Regions from separate parts of the Kribbella sp. NPDC023972 genome, predicted to be linked through region 3. Evidence: riboswitches for the same ligand, from Rfam matches in the RefSeq annotation. Region 3 holds a riboswitch; each other region holds the start of a gene.
The links. A riboswitch is a leader RNA that binds a small molecule or an ion and turns the genes downstream of it on or off. The one in region 3 is predicted to bind thiamine pyrophosphate.

Region 1 (3,380 bases), 180 kb from region 3:
GCGGATGGCAAGGTGTACGTCGGCCTCCTGCGCGATCTTCGTACGGCGGGGATCGACGACGACGAGCCGGGGACGGTCAGGGCCGTGCAACCGGTCGAGGACGCGGGACCACAGCACGGTGTGGGTTTCCGGCATGTTGTGGCCGATGGCAAACAATGCGTCGCAGGTGTCGAAGTCGGTCAGTGATCCGGGGGCGCCGTCGGTGCCGAAGGTCTCCTTGAGCGCGAAGTCCGAGGTGGCGGTGCACAGCCGGGTGTTGCCGTCCAGGTGCGGGGTGCCGATGCCGCCGCGGACGACGAGCGCGAGGGTGTAGTAGTCCTCGAGGAACAACTGTCCGCTGCTGTAGAACGCCATACCGAGCGGGCCCTGCTCGTCCAGCACCAGCCTGCTGCGCTCCGCGATCAGTTCCATCGCGTCGTCCCAGGTTGCCGGTGTCAACGTGCCGTCGCGCCGGATCAGTGGAGTGGTGAGGCGGTCGGCCGAGTTGTTCGCCTGCCAGCCGAACAGCCCTTTGGGGCCCAGCCTCCCGTGGTTGACGCGGTCTGCGGATCGGCCTCGGACACCGACGATCCGGCCGTCATGGACACCGATGTCCATCCCGCAGCCGTTGGAGCACAGCACACACGCCGACTGCACCCAGTCGACCTCGCCTGGCGCCGTACCGTCCTCGATGAACTCGTCGACACGAGCCGGCCAGTCGGCGCCTGTCGCATACGGCGTCCGGGTTCCCCAGACGTTCGCGATGCGATCGATCGGATCGTTCATCGCCCCTCCTGAGCTCGAGAACAGCAGGGGGCCGGTACCCGGCCGAGCGGCCCCAAAAACGACTACGACGCGCAGTGACTGCTACGCCGCTGTGGGGTTGAAGGTGGTGAGTTTGGACGGGTTCAGGAGCCAGAGGACCTGGTTGATGCCGTTGGGGGATGCGGTCACCGTGCACATGGCGAAGGCGATGCCGTCTCGGCGGAGGATCGCGACTGCTTGGCCGTTGGCGGTGGCCAGTTCCACGTCGGCGCCGGTCCAGAAGCGGTCCGCGAAGGCCTTGTGGTACTTCGCTACGCGTTCGAGACCGACCACCGGGAAGCGGGAGGCCCGGACCGCGCCGCCGCCGTCGGAGTAGCTGATGGCGTCGTCGGCGAGCAGCTTCTCGAGCGCCGCCAGGTCACCGGAGCGGGCCGCGGTGACGAACGCGCTCAGGAGCTCGCGCTGTTCCGGCCCAGTGACCGGATTGCGACGTTCCGCGACCAGGCGTTTGCGCGCCCGGCTGACCAGTTGGCGCGTGGCCGGCTCGGTGGACCCGATGATCTCGGCGATCTGGCCGTACGGGTAGTCGAACGCCTCCCGCAGGATGTACGCCGCCCGTTCCGTCGGCGAGAGCCGTTCCAGGATGAGCAGTACGGCGAACTCCAGCGCCTCGTTGTGCTCGGCGCCGAGATACGGATCGGCGCTCGTGTCGACCGGCTCGGGCAGCCACGGCCCGATGTAGGTCTCCCGGCGTACCCGCGCCGACTGCATCGCGTTGATCGCCAGCCGGGTGATCGCCGTGGCCAGGTACGCCGCTGGGTTCGAGACCTTACTGCGGTCGGTGGTCTGCCATCGCAACCACACGTCCTGGACGAGATCCTCTGCCTCAGCGGCACTACCAAGCATCCGGTACGCGATCCCGAACAACCGCGGCCGCACGCCGCCAAACACCGCCGCGGCCTCCTCCAACTCCGCCGAGGTCATCCAGTACGCCTCCAACCACGCCAGTTGCCGACCGGTCGCCAGCTAAGACAGTGCAGCCCCCTGCAGTGTGACAGCGGCCCGGACGGGCGCACGGCAGGGGTTTGGTGTCACGACCCTGTGAGCTGCTGCCCGCCTGTCGGAACCGCTGGTTGTCTGAGCGTTTCGGAGTGGTTAAGGTCGAAAGAGCCGCGGGAGCTCGCGCCACAGTGGGCTGAGAGGGCGACTGACCAGGGTGTCGCCGACCGCTGAACCTGTCTCGGGTAATGCCGGCGTAGGGAGGAAGCGATGGCGTACGACGTGTGGGTCAACGGCGAGCCGACAAGGGTGCCGCCGGGCCGCTCCGTAGCCGAGCTGGTCCGGGAGTACTCCGACCGGCAGACCGGAATCGCTGTAGCGGTCAACCAGACCGTGCTCACCCGGCAGGAGTGGGCCGGGACGACGCTCACGGACGGCGACCGGGTCGAGATCGTCAGTGCGGTTCAGGGAGGCTGACGTCATGGACGATCCACTGGAGCTCGGCGGGCGGACGTACTCCTCCCGGCTGATCATGGGCACTGGCGGTGCCGCCAACCTCGAGGTGATGGAAGAGGCGTTGATTGCCTCGGGCACCCAACTCACCACGGTCGCGATGCGCCGGCTCGGCACCGGCCACGAGGGCTCGATCCTCGACGTACTCAAGCGGCACGGCATCGACGTCCTGCCGAACACGGCGGGCTGCCACACCGCGGCCGAGGCGGTGCTCACCGCGAAGCTCGCCCGGGAGGCGCTGGAGACGGACCTGATCAAGGTCGAGGTGGTGGCCGACGATCACCTGCTGATGCCGGACCCGATCGAGTTGCTGGACGCCGTGGACGCGTTGGTCGCGGACGGGTTCACCGTGCTGCCCTACACCAACGACGATCCGATCCTGGCCCGCCGGCTGGAGCAGGCCGGGTGTGCGGCGGTGATGCCGCTGGCGGCGCCGATCGGGTCCGCCCTCGGTATCCGCAATCCGCACAACCTCGCGCTCATCACCGAGGCCGCGAACGTCCCGGTGATCGTCGACGCAGGTATCGGTACGGCGAGTGACGCCGCGCTGGCGATGGAGCTCGGCTGCGCCGCGGTCATGCTCGCCACCCCGGTCACCCGGGCCGAGAAACCGGCCCTGATGGCAGCCGCGATGCGCGACGCGGTCACCGCCGGCCGCGCCGCCCGCCTGGCCGGCCGAGTCCCCCGCCGCTACCACTCCGCCCTGGCGTCCTCACCGGTCACCGGCCTGCCGTCGTTCTAGGAACTGCCCGACAGTTGTGACAAGGCCCAGCAGCTTCACCGTGTCCACTGGGTCCACGGCCACCGGGTTGGCCGCCAGCCAGCGCCACATGGTGGTCAGGTCCTTGCCGACGAAGCGCTCGAAGAGCCACAGCGGCATCGGGAAGCCGCGAGGTGGCCGCCCTGTCGCCGCGGTCCAAGCCTGGCGGAGTTCGGCGATCGAGCGGAACTCCGCCGCCAGCGGAAGCTCCGTGCCGACGAATTCGGACGGCTCGGCGAAGGCGCGGGCCGCGATCGCGCCGAGGTCGTCGACCGCCAGCCAGGGCACCGGCGTCTGGTCGCCGGCCAGCTTGGGCATCAGACCCCAGACCGCGACAGGTGGGTAGAAGTCCTTGTCCGTCATC
Region 2 (3,380 bases), on a different contig from region 3:
GCCGCGCAGAGCCGGCCGTAGCTGATCTCGTCGTGGATGAAGTGCACGCTGCTGGTGCCGAAGTGCTCGGTGGTGACGATCCGGTGCTCCGGCCCCTGGCGCATCCCGTTGGCGATCTCGGCCGCCGTCGCCGGACCCCAGACCGGGCCCTCGATGATCGCCAGCCCGCCAGGCTTGAGGACCCGGGAGATCTCGCAGATCGTGGAGATCTGCTCGTCCTCGGCGAACAGTTCGTGGAACGCCGTCCACAGGCAGATCACCGCGTCGAACGAGTCCCACTTGTAGGGCAGGTCGGTCATCGAGCCAATCGCCCAGTCGATCGACAACTCCTCCTCGTCCGCCTTCGCCTTGCCGGCCTCGATCAGGTTCGGCGAGATGTCGAGAGCACGCACGACCTTGCCGGCCCGGCGGAGCGGCAGCGCGATCCGGCCGTACCCGCAACACAGGTCGAGCACCGACTCGCGGCCGTCCAGCAGCTCCTCGACAGCCTTCACGGTCGCCGCGTCCCGCTCGGGCGTGGTGCGCGCGGCCAGCCCGTCGGCCCCCAGTTCCGCGTACTCGGCCCGGCTGCGCAGTGCGGAGTTCAGCATTGCGCAAGTATCCCGGTTACTCCGGGTCAGTTGTCCAGCGGTCGGCGCCCGATCCGGCCGAGCCCGATCGCGGCCAGCATCGAGATCACGATCGACGTGTACGTCGCGCCGAGCCAGCCGGGCACGGGCTGGCCGGCGAAGAGGCGCTGCTGAAGATCGAGCCAGAACGGCGACCAGCCGGACACCGTGCCGGGGTTGACCAACTGGTACGCGATGAAGCCGATCAGCCAGGCGACGGCCGGCTGCCAGCGGAAGCGCGCCGTACCGGAGACGTCCCAGTTCATCTTGCTGACCACGAAGAAGTCGGCGATCGCGACCGCGAACAGCGGGATGAAGACCGAGCCGATCAGATAGAGGAACTGCGTGTAGTTGCCCAGGTCAACCAACAGGGCGAGACCGGTGGCGAGTACGCCGATGGCGATCGAGATCCACCGCCGGTCGATGTGACCGACCAGGTTGTGCGCGGCCATCGTGGTGGAGTAGACGTTCGCGTAGGCCTCGTCGACCTCGTCCACCAGCAGCACGAACAGCGCGATCGCACCGGCCGGCAGCGTGACGAGTGCGGTGATCACGTCCGCGCTGTTGGTACCCAACGTCGCCACCGCGAACACGCCGAGCGCGTAGTAGACGATCGCCGCGATCCCGTAGCCGAGCGACGATCCGGCGAAGGCAGCCTTGTTCGTGCGCGAGTGGCGGGTGTAGTCGGCGGCGAGCGGTGCGAACGACACCACACCGGCGGCAGCGAGGTCGACGGCCGGCCAGAAGCCGAAGACACCGTCCTGCGGCAAATCCTGCACCGGCTTGCTGAGCACCTGCACGAACAAGTAGACCGACGCGATCAGCACCAGCCAGACCATGAACTTGCGCAGCAACCTCACGCTGCCCAGTGGCCGGACCGCCATCGCCGTGGCGATCACGCCGGCCAGTACGACGAACAGCCAGCGCCAGCGCTCACTCGTCACCGCCACCGCGGCCTGGGAGATGACGATGATCTCCATCGTCGCCCAGCCGACGTTCTGCGCGATGTTCAGCACCGTCGGCGCCATCGAACCGCGTCGGCCGAACAGGCCGCGCAGACTCGCCATCGCCGGCGCTCCGGTGTGCGAACCGAACACGGCCGCACCGCCGAGCACCAGCGCTCCGATCCCGCAACCAACCACGACCGCGAGCAGCCCCTGGGCCAGCGAGCCTGTGTACGCCGCGACGAGCGCACCGGTCACCGGGCCGAACAGCGAGATGCCGAGGTTCCCCCAGAGGGTGAACTGGTCGAGAAAGCCGAGAGTGCGCGGTGTGTCCGTGGTGAGGACGAGCGGCGCCTCGGTCTGGTTGACAGGACGAACAGCAGTACTGGTCATGGTGACCTGCTCCCTACGCCGGCATTACCCGGTCAGGTTCAGGCGGTCGGCGACCCAGCGTCGCCCTCTCAGCCCGCGCATGGTGCGAGCTCCCGCAGAGGTTGTTACCGCGTCAACGATAGCGCTTCAGGTTCGGCCCGGTGCAGCGGCTGCCCGCTGGATGAGAGCGGCCAGCTCGGGACCGTTGGTCAGCACCGGCATGTGCGAGCCGGTGGCCAGGGTCCGGGCCTCAGCGTGGGTGAGCTCGGCCAGCCGGTCCGTCCACTCGGCCGGCGACAGGTGGTCATGGCGGCAGCGCACGATCAGGATCGGCGCCTTCACCCGGGTGATCACCCCAGCCAGATCGTGGTGCCGGGCTGCTTCCACTGCCCGGGCGATGGTGGAGAGCGTCGTACGGGCGTATTGCGGGGCGAGCGCCGGGATCAGCCGAGGCGACTCCGGGGCGGCCGAGCCCAGCCAGCGGGCCACCAGGTCGCGCCAGCTCGCCGCACGGACGTCTCCGGTCGGAGCGACCAGGACCAGCGCATGGACCAGCTCGGGGTAGGCGACCGCGGTCTCGACGACGATCTGGCAGCCGGCCGAGTGCCCGACCAGGACCGACCGCTCCCGCATCTTTTCGGCGACCGCCGTACCAAGAGCTTGTGGTCGCAGGTCGTCACCTGGCCCGGCGGGTTCGCCGTACCCGGGCAGGGTGACGATCTGGTACGGCGTGATGAGGTGCTCGACCGTGGGTGCGTACGACTTGGGCCCGAGGCCGAGGCCCGGGACCAGGACGATCGGGATGCTCACTCCCAGGGCGGGCGGGCCGGCGGCGCCTGGACGACCGGGTTGGCGACCGGCGGCTTCAGCTCCCGGTAGCCGAGCAGGAAGCCCGCGGCGAGGATCAGCAGGCCGATACCACCCCAGCCGTACGCCGTCGGCAGCCGATCGAGCGTGTCGTCGATGGCACCCATACCGGTGGACAGGACCATCACCAGCCAGATCAGGATCGGTACCACTGACACCCCGACCAGCAGCAGGCCGCCGAGCTCGATCGGGTCGATCTCGCGTCCGACCCGGCGGCGGGCCAGTACGTCGCGCGCCCACATCGCGATCGCGGCCACACCGACCAGGAGCATCAGCAACTGGCCGATCGTGTCGATGACGTCCGTACGGAGCGGGTGGTTGAGTGCGGAACCCGGGGCCTGGGAGATCTCGCGCAGGGCCACCCGCTGAACCGAGAGCACCAGCAGGCCGTAGACGCCGGCGAGGATCGCGGCAAGCAGCACGACGCGGGCCGCGCGGGGATCGCGAGGTGCGACGGGCAACTCCCGCCCGTACTGAGGGAGCTCGTGCTGCTGTGGGTGCGCGGGCGGGCCATACGGGGAGCCTGGCCGGTAGTTGGGTGGCTGGGTGTAGGCCGGTCCGCCGGGTGGTGGTGGTTGCGGCGGTACGC
Region 3 (3,380 bases):
GCCGCCCTCTGCTACGGCCTGGCCCACCTGATCCTGGAGTGACAGCGAGGCCGCTCAGCGGTTCCAGCGGCGTACTGCCTTGGCCACGTCCTTGGGGCGGATAGAGCCCAGGTTGAGCTCCCAGGTGGCGGCCAGCCGGTCACCGAGGCCGGCCACGTCGAGGTAGGCCTGCGGTCGCACCGCCACCACCCAGGTGGCCGCGGCGGCATGGCCCTGCTGGAACAGCAGGTGGTTGGCGGTCGCCTCGATCTTGCTCCGGCTCGCGCCGCTCAGTCCGCTGGACGCCCAGTCCTGCACGATCGATCCGTCGTCGGCGGTCATTCGGGCCAGGTACGTCAGCGGCCCGCGCCAGTAGCCACGGCTGCCGATGCTGTCCAGGCTCTCCAGCGGAAACCAGCCGTTCTGGCAACGCCGTCCGTTGATCGCCGCCTCGACCTCACGGGCCTGCGCCGGGTTCAGGTCCCGGACCGCCCAGTCGAGGAAGTACGTGCCGACGTCAGGGATGTCCTCCGCGACATGCGGTGCCACGGTCAGGATCCCCGGCTCGAAGAGATGCAGCTCTTCGGATGATTCCACTACAACTTCCCCCGCCCACCTGAGTACGACGGCCACGCGCGCCACCGCCCGGCCGAGTGCACAGGGACCCCCCAGGTTCCTGCTCCATCAACAAGTGCTTTTCGTACCCTCGTACCGCACCGAGGTCAAGGTCCTGTCCGGTAGCTGGCTACTTCCTTCGGGCCGCCCGGCGGGCCAGCTCCTCCCGGTCCAGGCGGTCGGCTTCCTCGGGAGTGGGCGCGCCGCCGCCGTACGAGGCGGGCAGCCACCAGGCGCCGGCGGGCTGCTCGGGGTAGGCGCGGATGGTGCGGTCGAGCATCCCGGCCATGGTCGAGCGCAGCTGGGCGGTCGCCTCGACCGGGTCGTCCTCGCGGGTGACGGTGATCGGCTCGCCGACGGTGATGGCGATGGTCCGGTGCCGGGAGAAGTCGCGCGGGTGGTCCTTGGTCAGCATCCGCTGCGTTCCCCACAGGATCAGCGGGATCACCGGTACGGCGGCCGCCGCGGCCATCCGGACCGTGCCGGACTTGAACTCCTTCAGCTCGAACGACCGGCTGATGGTTGCCTCTGGGAAGACACCGACGACCTCGCCCGCCTTCAGGTACTCGAGCGCCTTCCGGTACGACGCCGTACCGGCGGCTCGGTCGACCGGGATGTGGTGCATCCCGCGCATCAGCGGGCCGGAGTACCGGTTGCGGAACAGCACCTCCTTGGCCATGAACCGCACCAGCCGCTTGCTCGGCAGCGCACCGAACCCGCCGAGCACGAAGTCGACGTACGAAATGTGGTTCATCGCGATCACCGCACCGCCGGTCCGCGGCACGTTCTCCGTCCCGGTCAGCTGGAACTTCAGGTCCAGCACCTTGAACGCCGTCTTCGCGAAGCCGATCACCGGCGGGTACACGAGGTCTCGCATTCCCGAACGCTACCGGTTCACGCCCAACCGCGGACGTGACGCGCCCCACGGAATCCCGTATGCAGATCTTCGTTAGGGTGATTCACGACAATTGGAGATCGCGGGAGCTCGCACCGTAGCGGGCTGAGAGGGCGGCTGGGTGAACCGGCGCCGCCGACCGCCGAACCTGTCCGGGTAATTCCGGCGTAGGGAGCAGCATTGTGACAACCATCGGAAACAGTGCCCAATCACGGGTCCGTCCGTCTGTCACCACCGGCCCGATCTCGGGCTCGGAGAAGATCTACCGCGGCGAGCTGCGGGTCCCGGCCCGCCGTGTCCACCTCACCAACGGCGAGCACTTCGACCTGTACGACACGTCCGGCCCGTACACCGACGCCCCCGCGCGGATCGACGTACAGGCCGGTCTGCCCACACTGCGGCGGGACTGGATCGCCGGGCGCGAGCCGTTGACCCAGCTCGCGCACGCGCGCGCCGGCACCATCACCAAGGAGATGAGGTACGTCGCCGTCCGCGAGGGAGTCGATCCGGAGTTCGTCCGGGACGAGGTGGCCCGCGGCCGCGCGGTGATCCCGGCGAACCGGCGGCACCCGGAGTCCGAGCCGATGATCATCGGGAAGAAGTTCCTGGTGAAGGTGAACGCCAACATCGGCAACTCGGCCGTCACCAGCTCGATCGAGGAAGAGGTCGAGAAGCTGGTCTGGGCCACCCGATGGGGCGCGGACACCGTGATGGACCTGTCCACCGGCAAGAACATCCACGAGACGCGCGAGTGGATCCTGCGCAACTCGCCGGTGCCGATCGGGACGGTGCCGCTGTACCAGGCGCTGGAGAAGGTGAAGGGCGACCCGACCGCGTTGTCGTGGGAGGTCTACCGCGACACCGTGATCGAGCAGTGCGAGCAGGGCGTGGACTACATGACCGTGCATGCCGGCGTACTGCTGCGGTACGTTCCGCTGACCGCGCAACGGATCACCGGGATCGTGTCGCGCGGCGGTTCGATCATGGCCGCGTGGTGCCTGGCGCATCACCAGGAGTCCTTCCTCTACACGCATTTCGCCGAGCTCTGCGAGATCCTCCGCGCGTACGACGTGACGTTCTCACTCGGCGACGGGCTGCGGCCGGGGTGTATCGCGGATGCCAACGACGCGGCGCAGTTCGCCGAGCTGCGGACCCTCGGCGAGCTCACCAAGATCGCCTGGGAGCACGACGTCCAGGTGATGATCGAAGGTCCGGGACATGTGCCGATGCACAAGATCGCCGAGAACGTGCGGCTCGAGGAGGAGCTGTGCGGTGAGGCGCCGTTCTACACATTGGGGCCGTTGGCAACTGATGTGGCACCGGCCTACGACCACATCACCTCGGCGATCGGCGCGGCCCAGATCGGCTGGCTGGGTACGGCGATGCTCTGCTACGTCACGCCGAAGGAACACCTCGGCCTGCCGGACCGCGACGACGTGAAAACGGGTGTGATCACGTACAAGATCGCCGCCCACGCGGCCGATCTGGCCAAGGGGCACCCAGGTGCGCAGGCCTGGGACGACACATTGTCCAGGGCAAGGTTCGAGTTCCGCTGGGAGGACCAGTTCAACCTCTCGCTGGATCCGGACACCGCGCGGTCGTTCCATGACCAGACGCTGCCCGCCGAGCCGGCCAAGACGGCCCACTTCTGCTCGATGTGCGGACCGAAGTTCTGCTCGATGCGGATCACCGCCGACATCCGCGCGTACGCCGAGGAGAAGGGCCTGACGTCGGCGGAGGCGATCGAGGCCGGCTTCGCCGAGATGTCCGACAGCTTCAAGGCCCACGACAAGAAGCTGTACTTGCCGATGGCTGAGTGAGAGGCCGGACCGCCAGGCCATCACATTCGACGTACTCCCGTCGGGACGACCCTCCGGATGGGCAATTGTGA

Region 1: another riboswitch for thiamine pyrophosphate. It lies ahead of thiS (sulfur carrier protein ThiS); the one in region 3 lies ahead of thiC (phosphomethylpyrimidine synthase ThiC).
Region 2: another riboswitch for thiamine pyrophosphate. It lies ahead of AB0F43_RS18525 (cytosine permease); the one in region 3 lies ahead of thiC (phosphomethylpyrimidine synthase ThiC).

Annotation. Positions count from the first base shown of each region.
Region 1 is NZ_JBEZZH010000002.1:324,902-328,281, reverse strand. It holds gene AB0F43_RS10725 (nitrate reductase) at 1-765, opposite strand, end outside; gene AB0F43_RS10720 (RNA polymerase sigma-70 factor) at 847-1,728, opposite strand; TPP riboswitch at 1,907-2,023, shown strand; gene thiS (sulfur carrier protein ThiS) at 2,014-2,220, shown strand; gene AB0F43_RS10710 (thiazole synthase) at 2,225-2,998, shown strand; gene AB0F43_RS10705 (NmrA/HSCARG family protein) at 2,969-3,380, opposite strand, start outside.
Region 2 is NZ_JBEZZH010000004.1:291,073-294,452, forward strand. It holds gene AB0F43_RS18520 (methyltransferase domain-containing protein) at 1-590, opposite strand, end outside; gene AB0F43_RS18525 (cytosine permease) at 617-1,945, opposite strand; TPP riboswitch at 1,939-2,051, opposite strand; gene AB0F43_RS18530 (alpha/beta hydrolase) at 2,072-2,734, opposite strand; gene AB0F43_RS18535 (hypothetical protein) at 2,731-3,380, opposite strand, start outside.
Region 3 is NZ_JBEZZH010000002.1:502,939-506,318, forward strand. It holds gene AB0F43_RS11545 (inorganic phosphate transporter) at 1-42, shown strand, start outside; gene AB0F43_RS11550 (hypothetical protein) at 55-576, opposite strand; gene AB0F43_RS11555 (lysophospholipid acyltransferase family protein) at 725-1,471, opposite strand; TPP riboswitch at 1,562-1,681, shown strand; gene thiC (phosphomethylpyrimidine synthase ThiC) at 1,672-3,309, shown strand.